4 regions of the Enterobacter cloacae complex sp. HYC033_NIDB genome follow, and region 1 is predicted to be linked to each of the others. Evidence: predicted binding sites of a transcription regulator. Region 1 holds the regulator's gene; each other region holds the start of a gene.
The links. The regulator PurR, encoded in region 1, represses purine synthesis genes. The targets are predictions, from matches to a motif close to CANGCAAACGTTTGCNTG.
Positions count from the first base shown of each region.

Region 2: pyrD (quinone-dependent dihydroorotate dehydrogenase) is a predicted target of PurR. The motif match lies at 1,867-1,884, and genes of this name have one in related genera.
Region 3: tusA (sulfurtransferase TusA) is a predicted target of PurR. The motif match lies at 2,531-2,548, and genes of this name have one in related genera.
Region 4: gcvT (glycine cleavage system aminomethyltransferase GcvT) is a predicted target of PurR. The motif match lies at 2,080-2,097, and genes of this name have one in related genera.

Region 1 covers NZ_CP115123.1:2,874,956-2,879,166, reverse strand. The annotation lists gene O1721_RS13895 (MFS transporter) at 1-769, opposite strand, end outside; gene cydH (cytochrome bd-I oxidase subunit CydH) at 931-1,020, opposite strand; gene purR (HTH-type transcriptional repressor PurR) at 1,318-2,343, shown strand; gene punR (DNA-binding transcriptional activator PunR) at 2,361-3,272, opposite strand; gene punC (purine nucleoside transporter PunC) at 3,384-4,211, shown strand, end outside.
Region 2 covers NZ_CP115123.1:2,514,221-2,518,431, forward strand. The annotation lists gene ssuD (FMNH2-dependent alkanesulfonate monooxygenase) at 1-203, opposite strand, end outside; gene O1721_RS11910 (sulfonate ABC transporter substrate-binding protein) at 200-1,162, opposite strand; gene ssuE (NADPH-dependent FMN reductase) at 1,155-1,730, opposite strand; gene pyrD (quinone-dependent dihydroorotate dehydrogenase) at 1,980-2,990, shown strand; gene zapC (cell division protein ZapC) at 3,157-3,699, shown strand; gene O1721_RS11930 (YcbX family protein) at 3,696-4,211, opposite strand, start outside.
Region 3 covers NZ_CP115123.1:452,179-456,389, forward strand. The annotation lists gene O1721_RS02230 (TRAP transporter large permease) at 1-532, opposite strand, end outside; gene O1721_RS02235 (TRAP transporter small permease) at 543-1,052, opposite strand; gene O1721_RS02240 (TRAP transporter substrate-binding protein) at 1,065-2,036, opposite strand; gene tusA (sulfurtransferase TusA) at 2,229-2,471, opposite strand; gene O1721_RS02250 (7-cyano-7-deazaguanine/7-aminomethyl-7-deazaguanine transporter) at 2,641-3,306, shown strand; gene O1721_RS02255 (DcrB family lipoprotein) at 3,379-3,936, shown strand; gene O1721_RS02260 (AI-2E family transporter) at 4,072-4,211, shown strand, end outside.
Region 4 covers NZ_CP115123.1:4,720,227-4,724,437, reverse strand. The annotation lists gene ubiH (2-octaprenyl-6-methoxyphenyl hydroxylase) at 1-543, shown strand, start outside; gene ubiI (FAD-dependent 2-octaprenylphenol hydroxylase) at 556-1,758, shown strand; gene gcvT (glycine cleavage system aminomethyltransferase GcvT) at 2,156-3,250, shown strand; gene gcvH (glycine cleavage system protein GcvH) at 3,274-3,663, shown strand; gene gcvP (aminomethyl-transferring glycine dehydrogenase) at 3,791-4,211, shown strand, end outside.

The sequences.
Region 1 (4,211 bases):
CGAGATAGTTGCCAATCGAGAACCCGACACCAATCAGCACCAGCATCGCGGTAACAAAGAGTGGCGTTGCGTGGGTAATGTCGTGCAGCACCGGGGAGATATAGGTGTAGAGCGTAAACATCGCCCCGGCCCCCAGTACCGTGGTGAGCAGCGCGGACAACACCTGAGGACGCATCAGCACCGCCAGCTCTTTACGTACTTCCGGACGTTCTCCCGCACTTCCTTTCGGCAGTGAGAAGAACAGCGCAACCATCGCGACCACGCCCAGTCCGGCGGTTGCGAGGAAAGACATACGCCAGCCGATGGCTTCTCCCAGCCAGGTGGCAGCGGGAACGCCGCCGATATTAGCGATGGTGAGGCCCATGAACATAGTGGCTACCGCGCTGGCCTGCTTATGTTTTGGCACCACGCTGGCGGCAACAACCGAGCCCAGTCCGAAGAAGGCGCCATGGTTGAGGCTGGTCAGAATGCGCGAAAGCATCAGAGTGGTGTAATCGGGCGAAATCGCGGAAAGCACATTTCCGAGAGTGAAAATCGCCATCAGGAAAATCAGCGCATTGCGGCGAGCGCGGTGGGAAAGCAGCAGCGTCATCAGCGGCGCGCCCACCATCACGCCAATCGCGTAGGCGCTAATTAACATACCGGCCGCAGGAATTGAGACGTCCACACCCCGGGCGATAACAGGCAATAACCCCATAGGGGAGAATTCAGTGGTGCCAATCCCAAAGGCGCCAATCGCCAGGGCCAGCAGGGGAAAATTGATTTTCATGAAGAGACTCCGGATACCGTGCCATAACCCGGCACAGAACTAAGAAGTCAAAAGCATGACATCAATCACAAAAAATGAGAAGTTAACATTTTGGCAAAAGATTTTTGCCGGAGAGGTAACAATAGCGGCAAGAGAGGGAGAAAGTTCTCCCTCCGCCTGAATCAGTGCAGTGCAGCGGTTAAACCACCGGCAACAATCAGAGCAAGAACAACAATGGTGGTAAACAGCGAAAACTTCAGATCGGTACTCATCAATTTTTCTCCTTTTATTCACCCTACGAAAAGTGAGCTTGCTCATTTTTACACAGTTCAGGTCAAAAATCTTCCAGGATTTAAACGGATATCCACTTTACCTCTTCCCCTTTTCATCAAGATAGGACAAAATTCCACGCTAAATTTATTAGCGTACCGGCCACTGACCCCCTCCTGACGTCCTGTGTCGTTTTCCCGGCGTGTCGCAACTCATGTTTGCGTGATAAGGGTGAGAGAAGGCAAACGTTTACCTTCAATTTTTTCAGGAGCTTAGGATATGGTCTGGAGTGACATTTAATGGCAACAATTAAAGACGTAGCAAAACGCGCAAACGTTTCCACTACAACCGTATCACATGTTATTAACAAAACGCGTTTCGTCGCTGAAGAGACGCGTAATGCCGTCTGGGCGGCAATCAAAGAACTGCACTACTCGCCAAGTGCCGTCGCCCGCAGCCTGAAGGTTAATCACACCAAATCGATTGGCCTGCTGGCCACCAGCAGTGAAGCGGCCTACTTTGCTGAAATCATCGAAGCCGTTGAAAAAAACTGCTTCCAGAAAGGCTATACCCTGATTCTGGGCAACGCGTGGAACAACATTGAAAAACAGCGCGCTTACCTGTCAATGATGGCGCAAAAGCGCGTCGACGGCCTGCTGGTAATGTGTTCTGAATACCCTGAGTCGGTCCTTTCCATGCTGGAAGAGTATCGCCACATTCCGATGGTGGTCATGGACTGGGGCGAAGCGCGCGCAGACTTCACCGACTCCGTTATTGATAACGCCTTTGAAGGCGGCTACATGGCGGGGCGTTATCTGGTAGAACGCGGTCATCGTGAAATTGGCGTGATCCCGGGTCCGCTGGAGCGTAACACCGGAGCTGGCCGTCTGGCCGGTTTCATGAAAGCGATGGAAGAGGCGCTGATCACCGTGCCGGAAAACTGGATTGTTCAGGGCGACTTCGAGCCGGAGTCGGGCTATCGCGCCATGCAGCAGATCGTCTCCCAGCCGCATCGCCCTACCGCGGTGTTCTGCGGCGGCGACATCATGGCGATGGGCGCGCTCTGCGCGGCGGATGAACTCGGCCTGCGCGTCCCGCAGGATATCTCGGTGATCGGCTATGACAACGTGCGCAACGCCCGCTTCTTTACCCCGGCGCTGACCACCATTCACCAGCCGAAAGATTCGCTGGGTGAAACGGCCTTCAACATGCTGCTGGACAGGATCGTCAACAAGCGTGAACAGTCCCAGTCCATTGAAGTTCACCCGCGCCTGATTGAACGCCGTTCCGTTGCGGACGGTCCGTTCCGCGACTACCGTCGTTAATCTCATTACGGGGCCAGCTATGCTGGTTCCCGCAACCACTCCCGGTTCAGCGTTTCGCTGTCGCCCAGATAATCCAGCAGCCAGGCCATGGCGGGCGAGACGTCGTTTTGCTGCCACGTCAGACAGCACGCGGCATCCGGGAAGGGGTTTTCCAGCGTCAAGGCCACCCACTCTCCCGCATCGATGCGCGGGCGCGCAAAATGCACCGGCACCATGCCAACGCACAGCCCCGCGCTCAGACAGGTGGCCGACGACTCCCAGTCCGGCGCGACCACGCGGCGCTGATTATCCAGCAGCCAGGTAATGCGCTTGGGCAGCGAGCGGGAGGTATCTTCCAGCACCAGCGAGGGCCAGTTGCGTAAGGTGTCATCGCTCAGCGGACCTTCCAGCGCCGCCAGCGGGTGATCGCGCGCGACCACGCAGGTCCAGCTCAGCATGCCCATGTCGCGAAACGCGTAGCGCCCCCCAACCGGGATCGCCTGGGTTGCACCAATCGCCATCTCCGCCCTGCCGTCCGCCAGCGCATCCCAGACGCCGTTGAACACTTCCTGCGAAACACGCAGTTCGACGTCGGAAAAATGACGATAGAAATCGACGATCATCTGCCGGGTCCGCTCCGGCTTAACGATGTTATCCACCGCGATAGCGAGATGCCCGCGCCAGCCGTTGGCGATCTGCTGGCACTGCTCACGGGTGATCTGCATTTTTTTGATAACAGACCGCCCTTCCTTCAAAAACCACGCTCCGGCAGGCGTGAGCTCCACGTCGCGATGGCGCCGCTCGAACAGCGGGACCGCCAGCCACGCTTCCAGCTGGCGCACCGTATAGCTGATAGCCGAGGGAACGCGATGCAGCTCCTGGGCGGCACCGGTAAAGCTGCCGTTACGCGCCACGGCATCAACCACTTCAAGGGAATAATCTGACCACATCTTTAGCCTGCAAATTTTTTGAACGCACCCGCCAAATATTAGCGTTTCACAAGCCGCTTTGCACTCCCTACACTCTGCGCCAACGTACACCTGCCTCCTCAGGAGAAAAAAGTGCAACCCAGGAAAGGATTTTTAGTCTGGCTCGGCGGCTTAAGCGTGCTGGGCTTTTTGGCAACCGATATGTATCTGCCCGCGTTCGCCGCGATGCAGGAAGATTTGCAAACCCCTGCCGCCGCCATCAGCGCCAGTTTAAGTTTGTTCCTTGCTGGCTTTGCTTTTGCGCAATTGCTGTGGGGGCCGCTCTCGGATCGTTTTGGCCGTAAGCCCGTCCTGTTGTTGGGGCTGGCGATTTTTGCCGTAGGCTGTCTGGGCATGCTGTGGGTCCGCGATGCCGCCTGGCTGCTGGCGCTGCGCTTTATTCAGGCGGTCGGCGTCTGCGCCGCAGCGGTGACCTGGCAGGCGCTGGTGACCGATTACTACCCCGCCTCGCGCACTAACCGCATATTCGCCACTATTATGCCGCTGGTCGGCCTGTCGCCGGCGCTTGCCCCGTTACTGGGCAGCTGGATCCTGGCGCATTTCGACTGGCAGGCCATTTTCGCCACGCTCTTTGCTATTACGCTGGTCCTGATGCTGCCTGCTTTCGGGCTTAAACCTGCGCATAAAAAAGAGACGCATCCGGACGCAAAGCCCATCACCTTTACCTCTTTACTGCGGTCGAAAGCCTATCGCGGTAACGTGCTGATTTATGCTGCCTGCTCTGCCAGCTTCTTTGCCTGGCTAACCGGTTCGCCGTTCATTCTGCATGACATGGGCTACAGCCCGGCGGCTATCGGCCTGAGCTATGTACCACAGACCATCGCCTTCCTGGTGGGTGGCTATGGCTGTCGCGCCGCGCTGCAAAAATGGGAAGGCCAACAGATGCTGCCCTGGCTGCTG
Region 2 (4,211 bases), 360 kb from region 1:
ACGGGGATCATTGACGCGGCAACCAGCCACGCATCCTCACACGAGCGGCCCGTCGGGATCAGTACCCCGGTAAAACCGATGCGGTCTGCCGCCTGGGCGATCTGCTGTAGATAGCCGTGATCGACCGGGCGTGCACCTTCTTCTGTGCCAAGATAGTGTCCATCACCGTGGGTGGGTAAAAACCAGAAAAGATTCAGACTCATGATTTTTTTCCTTCAATGCCAGCGGGTTGCCAGATGCGTTCGCGAATATTCACCTGCTTTGGAACCAGGCGGTTTTGATAAAAGAGGTCTGCCGTTTGCTGCTGGAGAGCGGCAATGTGGGCGTCAACCGGTGCTATGGTGGTGGGAGGACGGTGGTCAAGATAAGTGGCGATCACCGGTTCAGGCAGGCCCATGGTTTTTGCCAGCAGCGTGATGCTCTGCTGACGCTGGCTTTGGGTCAGCGCATCGGCCTGAGAGAAGGTATCCAGCACCTGCTGAATAAATGCGCCATTTTTCTCAGCGTAAGGACGTGCCGCCAGGTAGAACGAACCGGTCTGCTTCAGGGTGGTGCCGTCTTTCAGCACCCGCACACCGCCCTGCAACAGTGCGGCGGAGTAGTACGGATCCCAGATAGCCCAGGCATCAACATTTTTTTGCTGAAACGCCGCGCGCGCATCGGCAGGCGTCAGGTAAACGGGCTGGATATCGGTGAATTTAAGGCCGGCCTCCTGCAACGCGCGCAGCAGCAGGTTGTGCGAGCTTGAACCTTTCTGGAAAGCAACCTTATGGCCTTTGAGGTCGGCGACGCTTTTGATCTCGCTGTTTTCCGGCACCAAAATAACCTCTGCCTTCGGCTTGGCGGGCTCAACGCCAACGTAAACCAGATCCGCCCCGGCAGCCTGCGCAAAGATCGGCGGGATATCGCCGGTGCTGCCTAAATCAATACTCCCGACGTTCAGCGCCTCCAGCATCTGTGGTCCGGCAGGGAACTCGACCCATGAGAATTTGGTCTCCGGGAAACGCTTCTCAAGCAACGCATGGCTTTTCGCCAACACCATGCTGACGCTGCCTTTCTGATAACCGATACGCAGGCTCTCCGGCGCTTTCTCCGCCGCCTGAGCCAGCGACGCCACTGCCAGCAGACCTGCCAGCCCGATACGGGTAACTGTTTTAAACATGCGCCACTCCTTGTGATTGATGAAATGCTGCCGCGTGGCGATCCCGACGGTTCAGGGCGTGCCAGAAGGTTTCGAGCGCACTGTCGAGGCGGGTTTGCAGATTCGGCGTGAAATGGGGTTTATGCTGGTAGTCGATTACCTGTGAGTCGTCAGCGAAGACGCCATGCAGGATCTCCTGCGCTTTCAGCGCGTTCAGAACCGGCTTGAGGGCATAATCCACCGCCAGTAAATGAGCTACCGTACCGCCTGTGGCCAGCGGCAGGACGACCTTACCGTCCAGCGCGCGTTCGGGCAGCAGATCGAGCAGCGTTTTCAGTGCGCCGGAAAAAGAGGCTTTATAAATCGGTGTCGCGACGACCAGCCCGTCAGCACTCTTAAGTTGTTCGATCAGGGTTTTCAGCGCCGGGCTGTCGAAACGGGCGTAGAGCAGATCTTCAGGCGCGAAATTGTGCAAATTCCAGTGACACACTTCGACATCCAGAGCATTAAGCTTTTCGCGAGCGTATTCCAGCAGTGCGCTGGAGCGAGAGGGGAAGCGGGGGCTTCCGGCCAGGGTAATGACGCGCATGGTTGCTCCTTATAACTAATTGTTTGCTTTTATCTAACATTCATAACAATTTTCAGGAGTGTGACATTGCGTGGTTATTCCACTAAATGATTTATCCTCAGGATGAATGCAGAAAAATGCATAAGAAGCGAACCAATAAGTAAACGATTGCGTTTTACGTGGTTTTTTTTGCCACAGGTCAATTCCCTTTCCGGGCGGGATCGCACATAATCCCCTCCCGGTTTGCACACCGGGAATCCAGGAGAGTTCATGTACTACCCCTTCGTTCGTAAAGCCCTTTTCCAGCTCGATCCTGAGCGCGCTCATGAATTTACATTTCAGCAGTTACGCCGTATTACAGGAACGCCTCTGGCCGCGCTGGTGCGTCAAAACGTGCCGGAAAAACCAGTTCAGTGCATGGGCCTGACTTTCAAAAATCCACTGGGCCTGGCGGCCGGTCTGGACAAAAATGGCGAATGCATTGATGCACTCGGTGCGATGGGCTTTGGCTCGATCGAAATCGGGACGGTGACGCCGCGTCCGCAGCCGGGAAATGACAAGCCACGTCTGTTTCGCCTGGTTGAAGCCGAGGGGCTGATCAACCGCATGGGCTTTAATAACCTTGGCGTCGATCATCTGGTTGAGAACGTTAAGAAAGCCCATTTTGATGGCGTGCTGGGTATTAATATTGGCAAAAATAAAGACACGCCGGTCGAGCAGGGTAAAGATGACTATCTGATTTGTATGGAAAAAGTCTATGCCTATGCCGGTTATATTGCGGTGAATATATCTTCGCCTAACACCCCAGGGCTGCGTTCATTACAATATGGCGAAGCGCTCGACGATCTTCTTAGCGCCATTAAAAATAAACAAACGGCGCTACAGGCGATCCACCATAAATATGTTCCGGTCGCGGTTAAGATCGCCCCGGATCTTTCGGCAGAAGAATTGATCCAGGTTGCCGACAGTTTAGTTCGCCATAATATTGATGGTGTGATTGCAACCAATACAACACTCGATCGCTCTCTCGTTCAGGGAATGAAAAACTGTGACGAAGCGGGTGGATTAAGTGGCCGTCCGGTACAATTAAAAAGCACCGAAATTATTCGCGCACTCTCCGCAGAATTAAAAGGTCAGCTGCCGATTATTGGCGTGGGTGGCATTGACTCTGTCATCGCTGCACGTGAGAAGATGGCGGCAGGTGCATCGCTGGTGCAAATTTATTCCGGCTTTATTTTTAAAGGGCCGCCGCTGATTAAAGAAATCGTCACGCATATCTAATCTTTTCTCTTAATCAGACAACCAGGGCTTTATTTCCAGCCCTGGTTGTTTTATATTCCGTCATTGTTGCTTATTTAAACATTATAGTCTTTTATTACTAGTGTTATAAGCGAAGCGGCAAACAGGACATTTTTAGTACAGGACGTTTAGGGGACGGGAGAGAAACATGCGAATTAAACCTGACGATAACTGGCGCTGGTATTTTTGTGACGAGCATGACCGTATGATGCTCGACTTAGCCAATGGCATGTTGTTTCGCTCTCGTTTTGCGCGCCGAATGTTAACGCCAGACGCGTTTGCTCCCTCAGGCTTTTGCGTTGACGACGCTGCACTCTATTTCTCTTTTGAAGAAAAATGCCGCGAGTTCGATCTCTCCAAAGAACAGCGCGCTGAACTGGTACTAAATGCGCTGGTGGCGATCCGTTTCCTGAAACCGCAAATGCCGAAAAGCTGGCATTTTCTCGCCCACGGCATGTGCTGGACCCCGGCTATCGGCGATGCGGCGAGCGTCAATCTGAGCGATACCGAAGAAGAGGTGAATTTGCTGGTGGTTGAACCCGGTGAAAACGCTGCGCTCTGTTTGCTGGCCCAACCCGGCGTGACCATTGCCGGGCGAGTTATGCAGTTAGGTGATGCCATCAAAGTGATGAATGACAGGCTGAAGCCACAGCTGCGCGTCGATTCCTTCAGCCTCGAACAGGCGGTTTAAGCTTCCAGCTGCACGGATGTTTTCGGTACACAGCTACAGCACAGGATCGTGCCGTCACTGCCAATCGCAGATTTCTTCAGGGCACTCACTTCACCATCGACCAGTTTAATGCGACAGCATCCGCAAATCCCCGCGCGACAGGAATACGGTACGCGGATACCCGCCTGCTCCAGCTGTTCCAGTAGCACCTGCTGATTGTTACCACGGATAACTTTGCCTTCCCAGTGAATATCCACAGCGGAAGCGAGGTTGGTGACAACGTCAACCATCTCTTCTTCCTGACCTGCGCCGTACACCCTGGCAGGCCCGCGGGTGAGAATTTCGACCTCGTCGCCCACGCGGATCACGCCGCTGGAGCGGGGGATCAGGTTCTGGCCGAAGTCGACATCGCCGTTATCCTGCGCGGTACGAAATGACTGCAAGGTTTTCAGCGGTTCGCCGGAAGGGTGTTTCTGGCCTTTCTCCGGGCTGACGGTGGTAAAAATACAGCGGCTGCACGGCTTCACGACATC
Region 3 (4,211 bases), 2.4 Mb from region 1:
GCAGCACGCCCGCGATAAACAGCGTGGCGATGGAGACCGTTCCCCCTGCCGCCAGGGAGTAAATCACCGAGTTGTGGCTGGGCGGGATCAGGATCGCCTGCACCGACCCGCTGGCCGTCACCGCCGCCGCGTATTCGCGCGGATAGCCCTTCTTCTCCATCTCCGGGATCATCACGCTGCCGATAGACGCCGTATCCGCCACCGACGAGCCGGAAATCGCGCCGAAGAACGTTGATGCCACGATGTTCACCAGCGACAGCCCGCCGCGTATAAAGCCGACAAAAACGTACGCGAAGTTAACCAGCCGTCGGGCAATGCCCCCTTCCGCCATGATCGCCCCGGCAAGAATGAAGAACGGGATCGCCAGCAGGGTAAATTTATTCACCCCGCTGGTGATCTGGATCATCAGCGCCTCAAGCGGCAGGTCAATCCACAGCGCGCCCGCCACGGCGCTTAAGCCGACGGCGAAGGCCACCGGCATCCCCAGCGCCAGCAAAATGGCGAGGGTGAATAACAAAACAAACGCATCCATTGTTCACCCCTTAACTGTGATTGCCGATCAGCACGACCGGACGGTTTTCCTGCGAGCCAAACAGCAGGCGTTCAAGCACAAACAGGATCAAAATGGCCGACCCGACAGGCAGCGGCAGATAGCTTTCGCCGGAGGTCAGGAGCGGAAACTCCGCCACCGGCTGCTCCCACAGCTCGACGCACAGCCAGTAGCTGTACCAGCACATCAGGCCGGAGATGAGCAGCATCAGCAGATCCACCACCCGCGCGCACACTCTTTGCAGCGACGCGGGCAGGCGGTCGGTGAGCATGTTGACCGCAATATGCGACCCGGCGCGGTAGCTCACCGCCGCGCCGATAAAGGTAAACGTCACCATGCAGATAATGGCGATCGGCTCCGGCCAGGATTCGCCGCGATTGAGCACATAGCGAGAGAAGATGCCAATGGGGATCACAATCGTCATCACCAGTAGCGAGAGACCCGCCACCACCATGGCGAGCAGGTACAGACGGTCCATCCACTTCAGGTAGAGTTCGGACATACGTACTCCGGCTTACTGAACGTCAGTGATGGCTTTCATCAGATCCTGATGCTTGTCGCCATACTGCGCGCGCACCGGCTCTGTCGCCTTGATAAACACCGTTTTATCGATGTCGTGGAACTGCACGCCGCCGGCCTTCATTTTCGCCAGCGCCTGGTCGTTATACGCATTCCACAGCTTGCGCTGCTCGAACTGCGCTTCGCGGGCCAGCGTCAGGATCTTTTGCTGTTCGTCAGCGCTCAGTTTGTCCCATTTCACTTTGGAGTAGAGCAGCATTTCCGGGGTGATGAAGTGGCCGCTCAGCGTGTAGTTTTTGGCGACCGGCATGTAGTTGTGGGCGATAAAGGTTGGCGGGTTGTTCTCCGCGCCGTCGATCACCCCGGTCTGCATGCCGCTGTAAACCTCACTGACGCCCATCGCCACCGAGTTCGCTCCCATCTCTTTCAGCGTGGCCAGCGCCACCGGGCTGCCCTGCACGCGGATTTTCTTCCCTTTCAGATCGTCCGGTTTGACGATCGGCTCTTTGGTGATCAGGTTACGGGTGCCGGAATCCATCCAGCCAAGGAAGACCAGACGCGATTTCGGGTTGGCGGTGAGTTTGTCGCCGATCTGCTTGCCGATATCCCCGTCGATGACCTTGTGCATGTGGTCTTCATCGCGGAATACGTAGGGCAGCGTAAACACTTCGATATCCGGCAGGATGGCGGCCACCGGCGCCATAGAGACGCGGATCATGTCGATCGCCCCCATCTGCGCCTGCTCAATCATCTGCTTTTCATCCCCCAGCACGCCGCCGGGGAAGACCTTAATATCCAGCTTGCCATCGGTTTGTTGTTTGAGTTTTTCACCCATGTGCTGAACCGCCACCACGTTCGGGTAGCCTTCGGGATGCACATCGGCGGCTTTAATGGTCTGGGCAGAAACGGTGCAGGCGAAAGCAGACAGACACAGCGCGGCCAGTAACGGCTTGAGGGTCGTTTTCATTGAGTCAACTCCAGGGTAGTGAGATAAGCGTTAAAACGATGTTTTAGTTTTTGACGCTTAAAAATTAGACTACGGCTGGAAAAGGGAGGGTGAAGCGCCTCACAAAAAGCGCGAAATTTTGAAACGATGGTTTAGAAAGGTTTTCTCCCTCTCCCCGTGGGAGAGGGTCGGGGTGAGGGCATCAGGCCGCACCTACCCCTTACGAATCAAATACCGGTACGGCAAGGTCTCGGTTTGCTGCGCCACCAGTTCATGTTCCATAAAGGTACAAAAGCCGGGGATATCGCGGGTGGTAGCCGGGTCATCGGCGACGATTAGCAGCGTTTCGCCGCTCTGCATGTTACGGACGGTTTTACGCACCATCATTACCGGCTCCGGGCAACGGAGGCCCTGAGCATCAAGCGTGTGGTCTGGGCTGGAAAACAGGTCGGTCATTTTCTTCTCGTTCAGGTAAAAACGGCTGTAGTTTACGCCCCGCTATCGCCAATGCAAACCAGGTTAACGATTGCGTGAAAATTAGCCATTGCAAAGTGTCGTCAAAGCAGTATCATGCGGCGGCTTTATTGGGTTCCCTCACCCCAAATATTAATCAAAAAGGTACAATATGAACTCCTTTACACAATCGCAGCGCGTCAAGGCGTTGTTCTGGCTTTCGCTATTTCATCTGCTGGTGATCATCTCCAGTAACTATCTGGTACAGCTCCCCATCTCCATTTTTGGTTTCCATACCACCTGGGGCGCGTTCAGTTTCCCGTTTATTTTCCTTGCGACGGATTTAACCGTGCGTATTTTTGGCGCACCGCTGGCGCGGCGGATTATTTTTGCGGTGATGATCCCGGCACTGTTTGTCTCCTACGCCATCTCCTCGCTGTTTTACATGGGCAGCTGGCAGGGCTTCGAAGCGCTGACGCACTTCAACCTGTTCGTCGCGCGTATTGCCACCGCCAGCTTTATGGCTTATGCCCTGGGGCAGATCCTCGATGTCCACGTGTTTAACCGCCTGCGTCAAAACCATCGCTGGTGGATGGCACCAACGGCCTCCACGCTGTTCGGTAACGTGAGCGATACGCTGGCCTTCTTCTTCATCGCCTTCTGGCGCAGCCCGGACGCCTTCATGGCAGAACACTGGATGGAAATCGCTCTGGTGGACTACGCCTTTAAGGTGCTTATCAGCCTGGTTTTCTTCCTGCCGATGTACGGCGTGCTGTTGAATATGCTGCTGAAAAGGCTGGCAGATAAATCTGAAATCTCCGCATTGCAGGCAGGTTAAGGGTTCGCTTTATCAGTTGTGATAAGATGAACGAATGAGCCGTTATGGCCGTTTATCGAAAGGAAGAAGTCAATGCGCAATCTGGTTAAATATGTCGGGATTGGCCTGCTGGTTGTTGGCCTTGCAGCCTGTGATAACAGCGACACCAAAACGCCTGCTCAGGGCGCGTCAGCAGAAAGCAACGCCACCGGTCAGCCGGTGAGCCTGATGGATGGCAAACTCAGTTTCTCTCTGCCTGCGGACATGACCGACCAGAGCGGTAAGCTGGGTACTCAGGCGAACAATATGCACGTCTATTCCGATGCCACCGGCCAAAAAGCGGTGATTGTGATCGTCGGTGACGATACCAGCGAAGATCTTGGCGTGCTGGCTAAACGCCTGGAAGATCAGCAGCGCAGCCGCGACCCGCAGCTTCAGGTGGTCACCAACAAGTCTGTTGAACTGAAAGGCCACACGCTGCAACAGCTGGACAGCATCATCTCTGCCAAAGGCCAGACCGCCTACTCCTCCGTGGTGCTCGGCAAGGTGGACAATAAACTGCTGACCATGCAGATCACCCTGCCGGCAGACAATCAGCAGAAAGCACAGACCGCCGCTGAAAACATCATTAACACCCTCGTGATCCAGTAATCGTTCACCAGGATGCCGTGGCCTCCGTCGCTTGCGCCGGGGGCCATTTTTTTGCCACGACTTTCAGACTAACACGCCAGACGAAGCCCATCCGGCGCACTACAATTAACACGCCCCCCGGAAAAAGGAATTCTTATGACTGCCAGCCCGCCCGACAAAGCCGGACTTCATATTTTATTAAAACTTGCCTGCCTGGTGGTTATCCTTGCGGGTATCCACGCGGCGGCGGATATCATTGTTCAGCTTCTGCTGGCGCTGTTTTTCGCCATTGTGCT
Region 4 (4,211 bases), 1.8 Mb from region 1:
CTGCCGATGTCGAACGGGCGCTGCTCGCTGGTATGGTGCCATGCGCAGGATCGGGCCGATGAGGTTCTCTCCTGGTCCGACGAACGTTTTTGTTCCGAGCTGCAAAAAGCCTTCGGCTGGCGGCTTGGGCGCATCACCCATGCCGGAAAACGCGTGGCCTATCCGCTCGCGCTGACGACCGCATCGCAGACTGTCTCCCATCGCGTCGCCCTAGTCGGCAACGCCGCGCAGACGCTGCACCCCATCGCCGGGCAAGGCTTCAACCTTGGCCTCCGTGACGTAATGAGTCTGGCAGAGCTACTGGCCCGGACGTGGAGCGAACAACAGGATTGTGGCGCATACTCAGTGCTGAGCCATTACCAGAAACGACGCCAGGCGGACAAAGCGGCGACCATTGGCGTCACCGACGGTTTAGTCCACCTGTTTGCCAATCGCTGGGCACCGCTGGTTGCGGGTCGCAACCTTGGGCTGATGGCGATGGAACTGTTCATTCCGGCACGTGACGTGCTGGCGCAGCGGACCCTGGGTTGGGTCGCGCGTTAAGGAGTATTGACCGTGCAAAATGTTGATGTCGCCATTGTGGGCGGCGGAATGGTAGGACTGGCGCTGGCCTGTGGTTTACAGGGCAGCGGCCTGCGCGTGGCCGTGCTTGAGCAAAAAGCGCCGCAGCCTGTGGCGCAGGATGCACCGCCGGAGCTGCGCGTCTCGGCGATCAATGCCGCCAGCGAAAAGCTACTGACGCACCTTGGCGTCTGGTCTGAAATCGTGGCGCTGCGTGCCAGCTGTTACCATGGCATGGAAGTGTGGGACAAAGACAGCTTCGGCCATATCGCGTTTGACGATGAAAGCATGGGCTACAGCCACCTTGGACACATCGTTGAAAACGCGGTGATCCACCACGCGCTGTGGCAGAAAGCACAGCAGTGCAGCGACGTCACGCTGATCGCACCGGCGAAACTCCAGCAGGTGGCGTGGGGCGAAAACGACGCGTTTATCACTCTTGAAAGTGGCGACATGCTGACCGCGCGTCTGGTGGTGGGTGCCGACGGCGCCAATTCCTGGCTGCGTAACAAAGCGGATATTCCGCTGACCTTCTGGGATTACCGCCATCACGCGTTGGTGGCCACAATCCGCACCGAAGAGCCGCACGGCGGCGTGGCGCGCCAGATTTTCCATAATGACGGCATTCTGGCCTTCCTGCCGCTTGCCGATCCGCATCTCTGCTCCATCGTCTGGTCCTTAGAGCCGGAGAAAGCGCAGCAGATGCAGGAGGCGACGCCGGATGCCTTCAGTCAGGCGCTATGCGTGGCGTTTGATAACCGTCTGGGCCTGTGCATGCTTGAAAGCGAACGCCAGACGTTTCCGTTAACCGGTCGCTACGCGCGTCAGTTTGCCGCGCACCGTCTGGCGCTGGTGGGGGATGCGGCGCATACCATTCATCCGCTGGCCGGGCAGGGGGTGAACCTTGGCTTTATGGACGCGGCTGAGCTGGTTGAAGAGCTGCGTCGTCTGCATCGGGAAGGCAAGGATATTGGTCAGCATCTGTATCTGCGTCGCTACGAGCGCAGCCGCAAACACAGTGCGGCGATGATGCTGGCGGGTATGCAGGGCTTCCGCGAGCTGTTTGCCGGAGCGAATCCGGCGAAAAAACTGCTGCGCGATATTGGCCTCAAGCTGGCCGACACCCTTCCCGGCGTAAAACCGCAGCTTCTTCGTCAGGCAATGGGCCTCAACGATCTTCCCGACTGGTTACGTTAATCTCGATCCCCGTCACACTTTATTTTCCCGGCCTCCGCGCCGGGGAAATTTCCTCGTTTGAAATAATCTAATTTCACGTCATTTTTCGCATTAGAAAATCTAATCTTACTATTTTTATGTTACGGAAAATCGGCCCGTTTTTCCGCACGAAATATCACCATCTGCTAAATCCTGTTAGATCATTGTTAATTTTATGCGGGTTTAATCGCATTTTCCCAGTGAATAACTCTGTAGGCTTTTCAGCGATTTTTGGTCATAAGCTAATGTGATGACCCGTTTTACCTTATGGTTAACCGCCGGTTTCGGTGGTAAGTTCAGGTAAAAGAGAACGTTTGCGTCGGCCCCCGATCGCGAGGCCGACACCGGGTTTCACGGTGAATTTTTCAACGAGGAAAAGATGGCTCAACAGACTCCTTTGTACGAACAGCACGTGTTGTGCGGCGCCCGCATGGTGGACTTCCACGGCTGGATGATGCCGCTGCACTACGGCTCGCAGATTGATGAGCACCACGCGGTGCGCACCGATGCCGGTATGTTCGACGTGTCTCATATGACGATTGTCGACCTGCGCGGTAGCCGCACCCGGGAGTTTTTGCGTTATCTGCTGGCAAATGACGTCGCCAAACTGAAGACGCCGGGCAAAGCGCTCTATACCGGCATGCTGAATGCCTCGGGCGGCGTGATTGACGACCTCATCGTCTACTACTTCACCGAAGATTTCTTCCGCCTCGTTGTAAACTCCGCCACCCGCGAAAAAGACCTTTCCTGGATTTCCCAACACGCTGAACCTTACGCCATAGACATCACCGTCCGTGACGATCTGTCGCTGATTGCCGTGCAGGGGCCAAACGCCCAGGCGAAAGCCGCCTCTCTTTTCAGCGACGAGCAGCGCAAAGCCACCGAAGGCATGAAGCCATTCTTCGGCGTGCAGGCGGGGGATCTGTTTATCGCCACCACCGGCTACACCGGTGAAGCGGGCTATGAAATTGCGATGCCAAACGAGAAGGCCGCTGATTTCTGGCGTGCGCTGGTGGAGGCGGGCGTGAAGCCTGCGGGCCTGGGCGCGCGCGATACGCTGCGTCTGGAAGCGGGGATGAACCTCTACGGTCAGGAGATGGACGAAGGCGTCTCTCCGCTGGCGGCCAACATGGGCTGGACCATCGCGTGGGAACCGGCTGACCGTGATTTTATTGGCCGTGAAGCGCTGGAGATGCAGCGCGAGAAGGGCACTGAACAGCTGGTAGGCCTGGTGATGAAAGAAAAAGGCGTTCTGCGCGGCGAGCTGCCTGTACGCTTCACCGATGCCGATGGCAATCATCGCGAAGGCGTGATCACCAGCGGAACGTTCTCCCCGACGCTCGGCTACAGTATTGCCCTGGCACGCGTGCCGGCGGGGATTGGCGAAACGGCGGTGGTGCAGATCCGCAACCGCGAAATGCCGGTCAACGTGACCAAACCGATTTTTGTTCGCGCCGGTAAGCCGGTCGCCTAACTATTTTTATCAGGAGAACTTCAATGAGCAATGTGCCAGCAGAACTGAAATACAGCAAAGAACACGAGTGGCTGCGCAAAGAGGCGGACGGCACTTACACCGTTGGGATCACCGAGCACGCGCAGGAGCTGCTGGGCGACATGGTGTTTGTTGATCTGCCGGAAGTGGGCGCAACCGTGAGCGCAGGCGACGACTGTGCGGTGGCGGAATCCGTTAAAGCGGCCTCTGACATCTACGCCCCGGTGAGCGGTGAAATTGTTGCCGTGAACGACGCGCTGAGCGACTCCCCGGAGCTGGTCAACAGCGAACCGTATGAAGGCGGCTGGATCTTCAAGATCAAAGCCAGCGACGAAGCGCAGGTTGCCGCGCTGCTGGATGCGACCGCGTACGAAGCACTACTGGAAGACGAATAACGTTGTGCCGGATGGCGCTGCGCTTATCCGGCCTACAGGTCAACGTAGGCCCGGTAAGCGTTAGCGCCACCGGGCAACAGCGTTACAGATAACTACGATTCACTGCACGTTTCAGGAACCATCGCTCATGACACAGACTTTAAGCCAGCTTGAAAACCGTGGCGCTTTCATTGAACGTCACATTGGGCCGGATGCTCAGCAACAGCAGGAGATGCTGAAGACAGTTGGCGCGGATTCATTAAACGCACTGATCGGCCAGATCGTGCCAAAAGACATCCAGCTTGCTACGCCGCCGCAGGTAGGCGAGTCCACGACGGAGTTCGCCGCGCTGGCGGAGCTGAAGGCCATCGCCGGCCTTAACAAGCGCTATAAGTCTTACATTGGCATGGGCTACACCAACGTGCAGTTACCGCCGGTGATCCTGCGCAATATGCTGGAAAACCCGGGCTGGTACACCGCTTACACCCCGTATCAGCCAGAAGTCTCCCAGGGCCGTCTGGAAGCGCTGCTGAACTTCCAGCAGGTGACGCTGGATCTGACCGGTATGG